DNA from 2 places in the Paenibacillus sp. FSL H7-0737 genome. Region 1 is predicted to be linked to the other one. Evidence: a T-box and tRNA genes for the amino acid it is inferred to sense, from the RefSeq annotation. Region 1 holds a T-box; the other holds one or more tRNA genes.
The links. The T-box of region 1 lies ahead of tyrS (tyrosine--tRNA ligase). A T-box ahead of a tRNA ligase gene usually reads a tRNA of that ligase, here a tRNA-Tyr.
Positions count from the first base shown of each region.

Region 1 (7,637 bases):
TGGAACAATCTCCCGATTTGCACTCTGGTGGAGGAACGGACAGGCTTCAAAGCTTGGTTGGACAACGGAGCAAATTCCGCACTGCTTGGGGAACGCTGGTCCATCCGTCACGCTAACATTCAACATATGCTCTATGTACATGCTGGAGCAGGGATCCGCTATGCGATGATGTCGCATGGAAGTATTGTTCATGGGACGATGGATATGGAAGATGCCATTGGTCAAATGATCATCCAGACAGATGGACCCCGATTAAATAATGATGGGAACTACGGTGCTCTGGAAGCATTCGTATCTGTGCAGGCGCTAGAACAAAGTGCACGCTCAGAGGCAAAAAATGACAACGACCTGATCCTCCAAAGATATAAAGTCTCGCCTGAGAAGCTAACTTATGATGTACTCGTGCAAGCCTTTAGAGATGGTAATCCACACGCACGTGAATTATTTACTCAAGCCGCCATTCACTTCGGGATTGGCCTCGCCAACGTTATCAACCTGTTACATCCTGAGACTATCATTTTAGGTGGTGCGCTCATCCACTCTCACGAGTTGTTCTTCCAAACGGCGGTTGAAGTGGCACAGCGTAACACTTACCGTTATCCTGAATACCAACCTCACTTCACTCTAGGTACTTTAAAAGAAGAAGCTGTGGTGACTGGTGCGGCTATTATGGTGAGAAATCAAATGGTTCTTTAATATAATAAAAAGGTTGTCCCAAAACCATTTGCATGATTGTTAAGACAGCCTTTTTTTAATTTGAGCTATAGTGGTTGACAGCAACTCTTAAATTTTTTCCCGCTTCCGCAGAGACATGGATCATTTCTACCTGGAAGTGGTTTGGCACTTTTCCTGAACTCCAGCATCTGCTCCGATTTAAGTCGGTTTGCTAGCAGTATCATCCGTTCATAGGCATATGAGTAGAACATTTTATAGCTATGGCAGAAATAATCAACCTCAGTACGATCATGAACATCAAGCCAATTCCGGTTGCGCGGGCATCCCCCATTACAAAAGCTAAGATACTCACACTTATAGCATGATTCATTCATATTGGGTTTCATTAACAAAAAGTCATCATATATGGGGCTGGTAAGCAATGCTTCAAGGTCGGTATGGCCAATATTTCCTAACCTGTGCTCTTCATCAATAAAGAAATCGCAAGGATAGGCATCCCCGTTCGTTTCAAGCACCATCATCTTCGGGCAGCATGAGTTGTGGACGCATAACTCCGCCTCACGATGCATGAATACTAGAAGCATATTCTCAAAAATACGAATGGGAAGCTCCGGATACCCCTCGTTGTACCACAGATCAAATGTACGGCATAAAAACGCTCCGTATTGTTCAGGTGTAATTCGAAAGCGGCCAGGCATATCACTCTTTTGTGAGACAAAATCCATGCAAGGGATAAACTGAATATAAGGAAATTGTTGTTCCTGGTAGAATGCCATCAATTCGTCTGGTTTCATCACATTATCTTCATGAATCACCGTCAGAGTACTATATTCCACACCTTCATTCTGTAGATGGCGAATCCCACGCATAACTAGATCATAACTACCTTTCCCCGAACCCGTTATACGATGTGCATCATGAATGGTCTCAGGACCGTCCACACTAATCCCAACCAAAAAGTTGTACCGTTTAAAAAATTTCGCCCAATTCTCATGAATTAGCGTTCCGTTGGTCTGCAGCGCATTACTGATCATCGTATGAGGTGGAGCATACTTAGCTTGGAGTGAAATCACGCGTTCAAAATATGGAAGTCCGGCTAATAGCGGCTCCCCTCCCTGCCAAGAGAACGTCGCTATACCAGATGATCTTTTCATGTACTGAGCGATAAACCGCTCCAGAAGATCCGTATCCATCACTCGGATCGGTTGGTGAGGATATCCCCCTGCTGTGCTGTAATAGCAATAATCACAGGTTAAATTGCAATCCTCTGAGACGGTTTTCCACATGACATGAAGAGTCTCAGGCCTTGAGGTCTGTATGCAAGTTGTCATACAATTCTGCCCCTCCTATATAAATACAACCTTTAGGAAACCTATTTCCTATTTCTTCAATTAAATCATAGGTATGTACATCAACGATGAGTAAAACATCATAGTTTGTCGAATATATAGAGATAAAAAAATACACTCCTCATTGTCTGTCGAGACAATGGGGAGTGTATTTTCTTTGAATATAAATTAAGTATTAACAGACACTGTTTCTTTAATTACGGACGTATTCCTTATTCGCTGTTTCCAACATTGATTTCCAATCCGCAAATTTAGTCTCTCTAACTACATGACGATCAAAAAGTTCATCAGGTATGTCAGCAACATCTTCTTCTGTCTTTACTTGAAAGTTTCCTTTCGTTACAAACTCATCGAAACTTTTGTAATTGGAATACTTACTCATAAACGCTTCATTAAACAATTTCTCGAAAGAGATGTGATTGGGATCTTCTTGATACGTTTTCTGTCCTTGTAACTCATTCATCAATTCTTCCATGGTCATTGGTTTTTGTCTTCTCAAATTACCACTCCTAATTTTCTGTTATAGTTGTAGAATATCATGTTAATCCATAAATCACACGAATCCTAAGCTTACCATAATTTTCGCTATTTCACCTTTCAAATTTCACTTAATATGCAAATGATCCGCCTCTATACTTAAAATACAACAAAAAACCTCCCTTATTCATAAGGAAGGCTCTTATTATTAGGACAATTTCACCAAACTGTAGTTTTTCTTACCCTTACGGATAATGATAAACCGGCCCCCGATAGCTTCGCTAGCTGTAACATCCAGAGCTACGTCGCTAACTTTCTCACCATTCATGGAGATTGCTCCTTTGGTGATATCCTCACGTGCTTGACGCTTGGACGGCTCGATACCGAGATCAACCAACCACTCTACGATATTTTTAGATTCCAGTGTAGTTTCGTAGGTCGGCATTTCCTTGAAGCCTTGCTCGATCTCATCAGCAGTCAGGGATTTGATATCTCCGCTGAACAGAGCAGCAGTAATACGTTTAGCCTGCTCCAGCAATTCTTCACCATGCACGAATCTGGTCATTTCTTCAGCAAGTGTTTTTTGTGCTTCGCGTTTATGCGGTTCAGTCTGTACTTTTTCCGCAAGTGCATCAATTTGCTCTTTAGATAGGAATGTAAAGTACTTCAAGTATTTCACAACATCACGGTCATCAGTGTTCGCCCAGAACTGGTAGAACTCAAACGCAGTCGTTTTGTTTGGATCGAGCCAGATTGCCCCTCCAGCTGATTTACCGAATTTTGTTCCATCAGCTTTCAACATAAGCGGGATCGTTAGACCGAATGCTTTTGCTTCAGGTCCTTCTTTTCTACGGATCAGATCCAGACCGCTTGTAATGTTGCCCCATTGATCGGAGCCACCAATTTGGAGCTGCACATCTTCATGCTGGTACAGATGCAGGTAATCTAGGGATTGCAGGATTTGGTAGGAGAATTCAGTAAAGGAAATTCCGCTGTCCAATCTGCTCGCTACAACATCTTTGGCAAGCATCGAATTGATGCTGAAGTTCTTACCATAGTCACGCAAAAATTCGATCACATTGATTTTATGCGTCCAATCGTAGTTGTTCACCATACGAATTTGATTGTCGCCATCAGTAACGAACAGCTTTTTCATTTGTGCGGTAAGCGCATCTACGTTAGCTTGGATTTGCTCCAGTGTCTGCAATGAACGCTCGGATTGTCGTCCACTTGGATCACCTATCGTACCTGTAGCACCGCCAATTAGCATAACCGGACGATGTCCTGCAAGCTGGAATCTTTTGAGTACCATGAACGGAATCAAGTGACCAATATGCATACTGTCACCCGTCGGGTCTACACCGCAGTACACCGAAACGGATTTCTGGTTGGTCAATTCTCTAAGCCCTTCGGCATCGGTTTGTTGATTGATGGCATCGCGCCATTCTAGTTCATCGATAATATTCATTGCCTAACACCCCTTAAAGTAGTAGATATCCTATAACGAATCATCAGTCCGCCAAGCGAATATAAGGATAGTTGATGAAGAGAAACTTATAAATCCTTATATTTAAAAACAAAAAAATCGTCCCCTTGTCTATTGTAGACATAGGGACGATTGAATAACCGTGTTACCACCCAGATTGCACCAATGAAACGCTAATGCTAAAACACAGCATTGATGCCACTCGTGACGAGATATCGTTCGCCATTCCGCTCGGTGTTAGCCGAGATACTCCAAAGTGTAATTCGTACTCTTAGTGTGTACCGGGTTTCATCAACCCCCGGCTTTCTGAAACAGGGACTAAGCTACTACTGGGCTTCTTCAACGTATATCGTATATAAGATTACAGCCAGTATAGTGAAATAATTCTTCAATGTCAACATCTTAAGCTGAGAATGCCGAGACACACTCCTGCTGTGATGCACTACTAGAGGGCTAAGGTATTACTTCATTTTCAACGTAGATCAGTAATACTCCTTGTTGCCCGTGTTACAATCCGCTTCGTTTCCTTGGAATCCGAAGAAATTAACCACTTCTCACTAAGCTGTTGCACCCAGTCTGGATTGCTTTTACTCGCATCGTTCAACCAATTACTTACAGAATCCTGAACGTATTTTGCCGGATCTGACTTAAGTGGTTCTAATAATGGAAGTGCTATTGCTGGGTTTTCTTTTAGCGCAGTAATATGCTTCGCCCATACCCCATGTGGCCGCGTCAATTCGATTGCATATCTCCTTATGTTCGTATCTTGATCATGAACCCAGCTCTCTAAGAACTTAATGGATTCATCCAATTCTGCAATGACCGATTCCCTTAAAGCCATCCATGAAATCTCACGTACCCCAAAATGATCATCCGCTGCAAAGGGACGGATATCCATTAGCTTTTGCGATAGACTTAAAGATTGATTTAGACCGATCATATAGGCAGTCCAACAGCGGACACTATCGGAACGATGCTGTGCTAATGCTGAGAATACTCGGACTTGTTCCACCTCTGATTTGCACTCCAATACCTGTTGCCACTCCCGCGCGATAGCCGGTATGAGCTTCATGATTTTCTTTTCCGATGAATCGCGAAGCCTTTGTAAAATTGGTTCGGATTTCTGTCCAAAACCTAGCTCGTCCAGTACATTTTCTATCAAGACCATATGGTCCACAGCAAGCCATTCCGTTAGATTTACAGTCTGTAATTGTCCTTTATGCAATAGCCCTACAACATCAGCAGGAATATCGCTAACTTTTCGAGCTCCCTTCCTATGCTCCATATAAATCTTCCCTTCACCTATGATTTTAAAGGCTTGGATAACCTTCTTCTTTTATCTAGGATACGGGTATTTCTAACCATAAAGATGTAATCTCATTTACAGCTCATAATCTTTATAAATTTCTTTCCAAAATCTTATCATGATGGATACGTATAGTTTTGAACCCAGTCTGAAGCACCTCAGCTTTTACCAATTCTTGCAATGCCACAGTAACCGCTTCTCTGCTCGCACCAATCAAATTGGCGATTTCTTGATGTGATAGTGGAACATTGATTTTATAATAATTATCCTCACTTTTAACGCCTAGTTGATCCGATAGCTTTAAAAGAACACACAATATTTTATCATGCAGATTTCCGATGGCTAGGTTTTGAGTTAACTGACTCATACTTTTTATACGATCGCTCAATACTTGCATTAACGACATCAAAAATCTAGGTCGAGTAGCTACGAAATCTTCAAATCTTACAGGATCAATTGTACAGATATGACACTCTTCCATGGCTTCAATGTAATGATCTTTGGTTCCAAACGAAATCACGTTCATTTCACCAAAAACATTACCCTCACTCAGAATATCCGAAGTAAACTGCTTCCCATCCGCATTCAATCGGTATAAACGCACCTTTCCTTTTTTCACAAAAAATAATCCTTCAGAGAAGTTGTCGGTGTCTGGATATATGTATTTTTCGGGACTACTGTTATTCGAGTTAACTCTTCCATTTCCATTAGATCTTCCAGCGCTAACGATTGAAGCAAATTGAATTGAGATAAATAATGAATAGTCTCCATTGCTCCTCCCTTATATAACGTTATTCGTTATTTTAGTATACCGCACAAAAAAAGCCACGTCCTAAGGACGCAGCTTATTCGTTAAAGATTACTTGCTTCCCAGCGTGCTACTTCTTCACGAACACGAGGAGCTACTTCTGTTCCCAGCAGTCTAATCGCCTGCATAACATCATCATGAGGCATTGTACCGTGGGGCATATGTAAAAAGAATCGCGTAATTCCAACATGCTTGCGAAGATGAATGATTTTGTTCGCAACGGTTTCTGGATCACCTACATACAAAGCGCCATCAAAGCTGCATGCTGCATCATAATCGGAACGATGGTATGGGGGTGTCCCTTTTTCCTTCGCCCGCACATTGGTCCGAGCATGCGTTGAAGGGAAAAATTTCTCCAGTGCTAACTCATTAGTCTCAGCAATAAACCCGTGTGAGTGTGAGGCAATAGGCAGGCTTGAAAGATCATATCCGGCTTCAGCCGCTGCTTTTTTGTAGAGCTGCACATGCTTCGCATAATCAAGCGGTTGAACATTTCCAATAATAGCTAATACAAAGGGTAAACCTAATGCTCCAGTGCGGATCGCAGATTCTGGACTACCTGCACTCCCAATCCAAATCGGTAACGGATCTTGAACCGGACGCGGGTAAATCCCCAAATTGTTTATGGCCGCTCGGTGTTTGCCACTCCAGGTTACTTTTTCCGACTTTTGGATGGCTAATAACAATTCCAGCTTCTCATTAAAGAGTTCTTCATAATCTTTCAGATCATAGCCGAATAAAGGAAAAGACTCTGTAAACGAACCGCGGCCGATCATAATTTCTGCACGTCCATTCGAAATGCCATCTAGCGTTGCAAAATCTTGAAATACACGTACGGGATCTGCTGAAGACAGGATCATCACGGCACTGGTCAACCGAATCTTCGTAGTCAACGATGCAGCTGCCGCTAACACAACCGCAGGTGATGAAGCCGCATAATCATTACGATGATGCTCGCCCACTCCGTATACATCTAGTCCCACCTCTTCGGCAAGTACAATTTCCTCCACTACTTCACGTAGTCGTTCTGCATGACTTATTGTCTCACCCGTTTGGACATCGGGCGTTGTCTCGACAAAGGTACTTATTCCAAGTTCCACTCTCGTTTCCTCCTAAAGTTCTGCACGATGCATTATTCTCTGGATGTAAATGTTTGAATATTCATAATTACATTTAATCAAGAAACCCATTATAATAGGATTCACCGATAATTCCAACTATTTCAGATCCCCTCGATTATTGATCGGTCTGAGGAGCCCTTATTTTAATGGTTTTGGCCATTTTGCGAGATTATCGGACTCAGATGCTGCTTTTTGCTCAAAACCAATACCAAAATGTGTGTTTTTATGGAAATAAGAACTATACGGTCCGAAACTAGTGCGATGTAAGAGCCAAGACAATATTAAAAGACCACTAATCACCTGAAAAACGGAAGTTTAGTGGTCTATTTTTTAACTAGTTCATGTTCCCTATACTCGAGCTTAGGGGCTTATCCAGCGGTTTCGGGGGTTTTCTCTGATTGATTCCAATACCGAC
Region 1 is NZ_CP009279.1:3,938,438-3,946,074, forward strand. It holds gene H70737_RS17065 (ROK family protein) at 1-696, shown strand, start outside; gene H70737_RS17070 (anaerobic sulfatase maturase) at 762-2,006, opposite strand; gene H70737_RS17075 (hypothetical protein) at 2,218-2,505, opposite strand; gene tyrS (tyrosine--tRNA ligase) at 2,710-3,969, opposite strand; T-box leader at 4,109-4,339, opposite strand; gene H70737_RS17085 (DNA alkylation repair protein) at 4,460-5,272, opposite strand; partial or broken gene H70737_RS17090 (Crp/Fnr family transcriptional regulator) at 5,385-6,064, opposite strand; gene H70737_RS17095 (LLM class flavin-dependent oxidoreductase) at 6,146-7,201, opposite strand; gene H70737_RS17100 (acyltransferase family protein) at 7,557-7,637, opposite strand, start outside.

Region 2 (7,637 bases), 1.9 Mb from region 1:
GATTGAGTATGTGGACGTAGACCCGAAACCGTGTGATCTACCCCTGTCCAGGGTGAAGGTGCGGTAACACGCACTGGAGGCCCGAACCCACGCATGTTGAAAAATGCGGGGATGAGGTGGGGGTAGCGGAGAAATTCCAATCGAACTCGGAGATAGCTGGTTCTCCCCGAAATAGCTTTAGGGCTAGCCTCGGTATAAGAGTAGTGGAGGTAGAGCACTGATTGGGTGCGGGGTCCGCAAGGATTACCAAGCTCAGTCAAACTCCGAATGCCATATACTTATTGCCGGGAGTCAGACAGTGAGTGCTAAGATCCATTGTCAAAAGGGAAACAGCCCAGACCATCAGCTAAGGTCCCCAAGTGTGTGTTAAGTGGGAAAGGATGTGGAGTTGCACAGACAACCAGGATGTTGGCTTAGAAGCAGCCACCATTGAAAGAGTGCGTAATAGCTCACTGGTCGAGTGACTCTGCGCCGAAAATGTAACGGGGCTAAACACACCACCGAAGCTATGGCTAGATACGTATGTATCTGGGGTAGGGGAGCGTTGTATGTGGGTTGAAGGTGTACCGTAAGGAGCGCTGGACAGCATACAAGTGAGAATGCCGGTATGAGTAACGAAAAGATCAGTGAGAATCTGATCCGCCGAAAGCCCAAGGTTTCCTGAGGAAGGCTCGTCCGCTCAGGGTAAGTCGGGACCTAAGGCGAGGCCGAAAGGCGTAGTCGAAGGACAACAGTTTGAAATTACTGTACCACCGTAATCCGCTATGAGCGATGGGGTGACGCAGGAGGGTAGTGACGCGGACTGATGGATATGTCCGTCTAAGCAGTGAGGCTGATGTGTAGGCAAATCCGCACATCGTTAAGGCTGGGCTGTGATGGGGAGCGAAAATTGTAGTAGCGAAGGTCATGATCTCACACTGCCAAGAAAAGCCTCTAGCCAGGAGAAGGTGCCCGTACCGCAAACCGACACAGGTAGGCGAGAAGAGAATTCTAAGGCGCGCGGAAGAACTCTCGTTAAGGAACTCGGCAAAATGACCCCGTAACTTCGGGAGAAGGGGTGCCCCGGTAGTGTGAATAGCACGAGGGGGCCGCAGTGAAAAGGCCCAAGCGACTGTTTAGCAAAAACACAGGTCTGTGCGAAGCCGCAAGGCGAAGTATACGGGCTGACGCCTGCCCGGTGCTGGAAGGTTAAGGGGAGTGGTTAGGGGTAACCCGAAGCTATGAACCGAAGCCCCAGTAAACGGCGGCCGTAACTATAACGGTCCTAAGGTAGCGAAATTCCTTGTCAGGTAAATTCTGACCCGCACGAATGGCGTAACGACTTGGGCGCTGTCTCAACGAGAGATCCGGTGAAATTTTAATACCTGTGAAGATGCAGGTTACCCGCGACAAGACGGAAAGACCCCATGGAGCTTTACTGCAGCTTGATATTGAATTTGGGTACGATCTGTACAGGATAGGTGGGAGCCGTAGAAATCGGAGCGCAAGCTTCGGTGGAGGCGCCGTTGGGATACCACCCTGATCGTATCTAGGTTCTAACCTAGTACCCTAATCGGGTACGGGGACCGTGTCAGGCGGGCAGTTTGACTGGGGCGGTCGCCTCCTAAAGAGTAACGGAGGCGTTCCAAGGTTCCCTCAGAATGGTTGGAAATCATTCGAAGAGTGCAAAGGCATAAGGGAGCTTGACTGCGAGACCTACAAGTCGAGCAGGGACGAAAGTCGGACTTAGTGATCCGGTGGTACCGCATGGAAGGGCCATCGCTCAACGGATAAAAGCTACCCTGGGGATAACAGGCTTATCTCCCCCAAGAGTCCACATCGACGGGGAGGTTTGGCACCTCGATGTCGGCTCATCGCATCCTGGGGCTGAAGTAGGTCCCAAGGGTTGGGCTGTTCGCCCATTAAAGCGGTACGCGAGCTGGGTTCAGAACGTCGTGAGACAGTTCGGTCCCTATCTGTCGTGGGCGCAGGAAATTTGAGAGGAGCTGTCCTTAGTACGAGAGGACCGGGATGGACGTACCGCTGGTGCACCAGTTGTTTCGCCAGAAGCATGGCTGGGTAGCTACGTACGGACGGGATAAGCGCTGAAAGCATCTAAGCGTGAAGCCCCCCTCAAGATGAGATTTCCCAATTAGTAAGACCCCTTGAAGACGACGAGGTAGATAGGTTGGAGGTGGAAGTGCAGTAATGCATGGAGCTGACCAATACTAATCGGTCGAGGGCTTATCCTACACTTAAGACGCAAATTCAATTCGGATTCAGTTTTCAGGCATCAAGCCTGGTATGAATATTCCCTGATAGCTCAGTTGGTAGAGCACTCGACTGTTAATCGAGTTGTCACAGGTTCGAGTCCTGTTCGGGGAGCCATATGGAGAGGTGTCCGAGTTTGGCCGAAGGAGCACGATTGGAAATCGTGTAGGCGCCACAAGCGTCTCGAGGGTTCGAATCCCTCTCTCTCCGCCACAAATTTTACTTAGTATGGCCCGTTGGTCAAGGGGTTAAGACACCTCCCTTTCACGGAGGTAACATGGGTTCGAATCCCATACGGGTCACCAAATTTTCACTTGATTTTACATAGTGGACTTTGGTACAATAACAATTGTTGTTTATGGAGGCTTAGCTCAGCTGGGAGAGCATCTGCCTTACAAGCAGAGGGTCGGGGGTTCGATCCCCTCAGCCTCCACCATATTCATTTAAGAACGACGCGGGGTGGAGCAGCCCGGTAGCTCGTCGGGCTCATAACCCGAAGGCCGCAGGTTCAAATCCTGCCCCCGCAACCAATTTTCATTAAGAAATTATATCTTTTGGAACCGTGGTGTAGTTGGCCTAACATGCCTGCCTGTCACGCAGGAGATCGCGAGTTCGAATCTCGTCGGTTCCGCCATTTTTACCTTGGCTCGATAGCTCAGTCGGTAGAGCAGAGGACTGAAAATCCTCGTGTCGGCGGTTCGAATCCGTCTCGAGCCACCATATAGTATACAACTTAATATGCCGGTGTAGCTCAATTGGTAGAGCAACTGACTTGTAATCAGTAGGTTGGGGGTTCAAGTCCTCTCGCCGGCACCATCTTTGGGGGATTAGCGAAGTGGCCAAACGCATCAGACTGTAAATCTGCTCACGTACGTGTTCGGTGGTTCGAATCCATCATCCCCCACCATTTTTTTTAGGGGCATAGTTTAAAGGTAGAACAACGGTCTCCAAAACCGTTGGTGTGGGTTCAATTCCTGCTGCCCCTGCCAATCTTTATCTAAAGTCTTTCTCTAAAGTTTAATATGGCGGTCGTGGCGAAGGGGTTAACGCACCGGTTTGTGGATCCGGCATTCGTGGGTTCAAGTCCCATCGGTCGCCCCATTTACTTTAAGAAGAACAGCAACAATATTAGTTTAATATGGCGATTGTGGCGAAGTGGTTAACGCACCGGATTGTGGTTCCGGCATTCGTGGGTTCGAGACCCATCAGTCGCCCCTTTTATTTTAAAATGTTATTGGGGATTAGCCAAGCGGTAAGGCAACGGACTTTGACTCCGTCATGCATAGGTTCAAATCCTATATCCCCAGCCATTTTATGCGGACGTGGCTCAGCGGTAGAGCATCGCCTTGCCAAGGCGAGGGTCGCGGGTTCGATTCCCGTCGTCCGCTCCAAAGTTTTCATATGGCGCCATAGCCAAGTGGTAAGGCAAAGCTCTGCAAAAGCTTTATCCCCAGTTCAAATCTGGGTGGCGCCTCCATTAATTTCATATGTGCCGGCGTGGCGGAATGGCAGACGCGCTCGACTCAAAATCGAGAGGGAAACCGTGGAGGTTCGAGTCCTCTCGCCGGTATATCAAAAAGGTTTGTAAAGTCGCTTGTATAAGCAACTTTACAAACCTTTTTTCTTTGTCTTTGAGCTTTTTATTCTTAAGCCGTTGAATTAGAGGCGTCTCTAATCAACGGCCTTTTTGTGTGGAGTTTTGTTTTATTGACTGCTTAGTCGGAATGCTCGTGGGGTGAGACCAATTTCACGTTTAAACATATTGCAGAATTGGGCGTCATTCACAAACCCAGCAGCAGCTGATACTTCAGAGATATGCATTTGGGTATGTTGCAAGAGAGACTTTGCATAATCCAGACGTTTCAATAGTAGATAGCGCAGAGGTGAAGAACCGAATCGTTCTTTAAATAAATGGCGGAAACGATCATAGCTGTATCCAGACATCTCTGAAAGTGTTGCGACCGATAGCTTATGGCGGTAATGCTCATTCATATAGTTTAGAACATATTGGACTCTGTCTTCCGTTGGTGATTGAAACCCAGAGGCACTAAGAAGCCGTATCAGATGAACAGTGATTTCGCTCATTTGCAGGTTCAATAGTTCAGAGAATCCATCTTGTTTGCGCGTAAACTCTGCTTTCATTCGAAGCAAGATCTGTAGAACAGTATGGTCTTTATCATCTTCATATACGCCTTGCAAATTCTCCATATTTGGGTGATTTGAATGGAAGCCTACAAATAGTATAGTAGCATCCTCGCGATGATTCTCATCATGTTTATGATTGGGTGGTATCAGCGCGAATGAAGAAGAACGAAAATGATAACTTCGCGAACCTACATTGGTAGTTCCTAAGCCGTTTAAATAATAGACTAGTTCATAACATTCATGCTGGTGTGGTGGAATATAGGTATTAACCTCATGTGCTGCATTTACAATATATAGAACACGATCCATGATGACCCTCCAATAATTATGTTTTAGCCGAATCGTACAAAAATATGACCGAAATCATATAATTATTTTCATTAATATTTGATATGATCGTATCAAGAAATCCGAAGATTAGCAACCTGACTGGCCATCTCGTTCGGGAATTAGTCGGATTATTCGTAAAAATTATAATTTTATCTCTTTTTTTGAGTGTATTCGTTAAAATCATTAAAATTTTGACAATGTTACATGAAAAATGAGAGTTTCCATCTAAATCGTGAAATATACAACGGACTAAGAAGGAGAACCTCTCAAATTACTAACCAACTATAAATAGGGGGAATAGAAAAATGAAAAAGAAAGTTCTTTCTTTGTTGTTACTAGTAGTAATGGTAATGGTCACAGCCTGTGGAAATAATACGTCGAGTAATGGATCTTCCGCGAATGCAGGATCTAACGCAGCTGAAGGTGGAGAAACAGGTTCAGGGGATAAACTCAAAGTAGTACTTCTGATTCCAGGAACGCTTGGAGATAAATCTTTCTTTGACTCTGCGAATAGCGGTTTGCAAAAGGTTAAGGATGAACTGGGTGCAGAAACAAAAGTTGTAGAAATGGGTGTCGATAAAACGAAATGGGAGCCTACGTTTAACGATATCGCCGCTGAGGACTGGGATGTTATTATTTCTGGCGGATCAGAAATTACAGAGATGTTTAATGCAACGGCTGAATTATATCCTGACAAAAAGTTCATTAACTATGATACCGATATAGATGAAGCACCAGAGAATATGTACAACATGTCTTATGCAACAAATGAAGTATCTTTTCTAGCAGGTGCTGTAGCGGCGCTAGCTACACAATCGGATATGGAAAATGCTAATCCTGAGAATGTGATCGGTTTTGTAGGCGGCATGGATATTCCAGGAATTAACGCTTTCTTGGTAGGCTACATTCAGGGCGCTCAATATGTTGATCCTGATGTGAAGGTCGCTGTATCATATGCTGGCGATTTCGTTAACCCGGCTAAGGGCAAGGAGCTTTCGCTGATTCAATATAACTCCGGTGTGGATGTTATTTTTAACGTGGCTGGGGGTACAGGTCTTGGGATCTTTGACGCAGCTAAGGAGAAGAAGAAATATGCTATCGGCGTAGACTCCGATCAGGCGATGTTGCTTAACGATACAGATAGCGAAAAAGCAAACTTGATCGTTACTTCTTCTATTAAAAAGATTGATAGTGCTATTCTGGGTGCCGTGAAGAGATTACAAGACGGTACACTTGAGATGGGTAAACGTGATGTGTTGAGCTTTGTAGATGATGGTGTAGGCATTGCAGAGAATGAGATCTATAAAAATATCTTCCCTGCCGATCTTCAGGCTAAAGTTGAAGAAGTGAAGCAAAATCTGATCAATAAAGAAATTACAGTAGATAACGCGATGGGAATGGAAACCTCTGAAGTAGAAGCCATTCGTAACGCAGTTAAGCCTTAAGTGTAGCTATAAAGTGATAAACCTACAGTTGGAGATTCTTCTTTAGAAGAATTCCAGCTGTATATTTTTGCAGACCTCCAAGTCGAAAGGCGTTGAGACCTATGAACAAAGCTCTGCTGGAAATGCGGGGAATTACCAAGGTGTATCCCAATGGTGTCGTTGCAAATAAAGACGTGCATTTTTCTTTACGTGAGGGAGAAATTCATGCGATTGCAGGCGAGAACGGCGCTGGTAAATCAACTTTAATGAAGATCATGTTCGGCATGGAAGAGCCTAGTGAAGGTGAAATCTTTATCAAGGGTGAAAAAGTGAAGCTGCAATCTGCTCAGGATGCCATTGATAGAGGGATTGGTATGGTTCACCAGCATTTTATGCTGGTCCCTTCTTTTACGGTAGCAGAGAACATGGTGCTGGGCATGGAACCTCGTAAGGGCGTTGGCATCAATTATGCAGAAGCTGTACGCATGACCGAAGAGACTGCGAAAAAATACAATCTGGCAGTGGATCCAAAAGCAAAAGTGGAGGATCTCACGGTTGGTATGAAGCAAAAGGTTGAAATTCTGAAGGCGCTGCTGCGTGGTGCAAAAATCCTCGTTCTGGATGAGCCGACCGCAGTGTTGACCCCACAGGAAACAGAGGAATTGTTCCGGGAGCTTAAGCAATTAAGAGAGCAGGGTCATACGATTGTTTTTATTTCACACAAGTTGAAAGAAGTTAAAGCGATCTGTGACAGAATTACGATCATGCGTAGTGGACGTAGTGAAGGTGTCTTCCAAACGAAGGATGTCACGGAGCAAGAAATCTCACGCCTTATGGTGGGCAGAGACGTCGTGTTGAAATATGACAAGGAGATTCTGTCTATTGGGGAGCCAGTACTCACTGTGCAGGGCTTAGGTGTAAATGATGCACACGGCAAAGCGTTGCTAACAGATATCAACTTTGCAGTACGCGGGGGACAAATTATCGGGATTGCTGGTGTAGAAGGGAATGGGCAGACACAGCTCATTGAGGCTCTTACGGGTAGCCTAAGAGGGGTCTCAAGCCAAGGCTCTGTGCTAGTGAAGGGAAAAGATATTCGTGAATCGGATATTTTAGATATTCGTAAGCTAGGCGTTTCCTATATCCCAGAGGATAGGATGCATCAAGGGATAGCCAGTGATGCGAGCATAGCGGATAATCTGCTGTCCACTCAGTATCGTACAAAAGCTATGAATAAAGGTCCCTTTTTAAATGGATCACGAATTGCCAAGCTTGCAGTATCACTTGTAGAAGAATTTAAAGTCCGCTGTTCGGGACCTTCTCAGCCAATAGGTATGTTATCAGGTGGTAACATGCAGAAGGTTGTCGTAGCTAGAGAGTGTTCTACAGAACCGCAACTGCTTATTGCAGAGCAGCCGACACGGGGCGTGGATATAGGCGCGGCGCAGTTCATACATCAAAAGCTGTTGGAGCTGCGCTCAGACGATT
Region 2 is NZ_CP009279.1:5,823,476-5,831,112, reverse strand. It holds rRNA gene H70737_RS25450 (23S ribosomal RNA) at 1-2,231, shown strand, start outside; tRNA gene H70737_RS25445 (tRNA-Asn) at 2,292-2,367, shown strand; tRNA gene H70737_RS25440 (tRNA-Ser) at 2,371-2,463, shown strand; tRNA gene H70737_RS25435 (tRNA-Glu) at 2,481-2,555, shown strand; tRNA gene H70737_RS25430 (tRNA-Val) at 2,611-2,686, shown strand; tRNA gene H70737_RS25425 (tRNA-Met) at 2,704-2,780, shown strand; tRNA gene H70737_RS25420 (tRNA-Asp) at 2,807-2,884, shown strand; tRNA gene H70737_RS25415 (tRNA-Phe) at 2,895-2,970, shown strand; tRNA gene H70737_RS25410 (tRNA-Thr) at 2,991-3,066, shown strand; tRNA gene H70737_RS25405 (tRNA-Tyr) at 3,072-3,157, shown strand; tRNA gene H70737_RS25400 (tRNA-Trp) at 3,166-3,239, shown strand; tRNA gene H70737_RS25395 (tRNA-His) at 3,276-3,351, shown strand; tRNA gene H70737_RS25390 (tRNA-His) at 3,392-3,464, shown strand; tRNA gene H70737_RS25385 (tRNA-Gln) at 3,486-3,560, shown strand; tRNA gene H70737_RS25380 (tRNA-Gly) at 3,567-3,641, shown strand; tRNA gene H70737_RS25375 (tRNA-Cys) at 3,654-3,727, shown strand; tRNA gene H70737_RS25370 (tRNA-Leu) at 3,742-3,820, shown strand; gene H70737_RS25365 (AraC family transcriptional regulator) at 3,955-4,704, opposite strand; gene H70737_RS25360 (BMP family ABC transporter substrate-binding protein) at 5,031-6,170, shown strand; gene H70737_RS25355 (ABC transporter ATP-binding protein) at 6,272-7,637, shown strand, end outside.
Region 2: it has a tRNA-Tyr gene. The T-box ahead of tyrS (tyrosine--tRNA ligase) is inferred to sense a tRNA for this amino acid. The anticodon was not compared.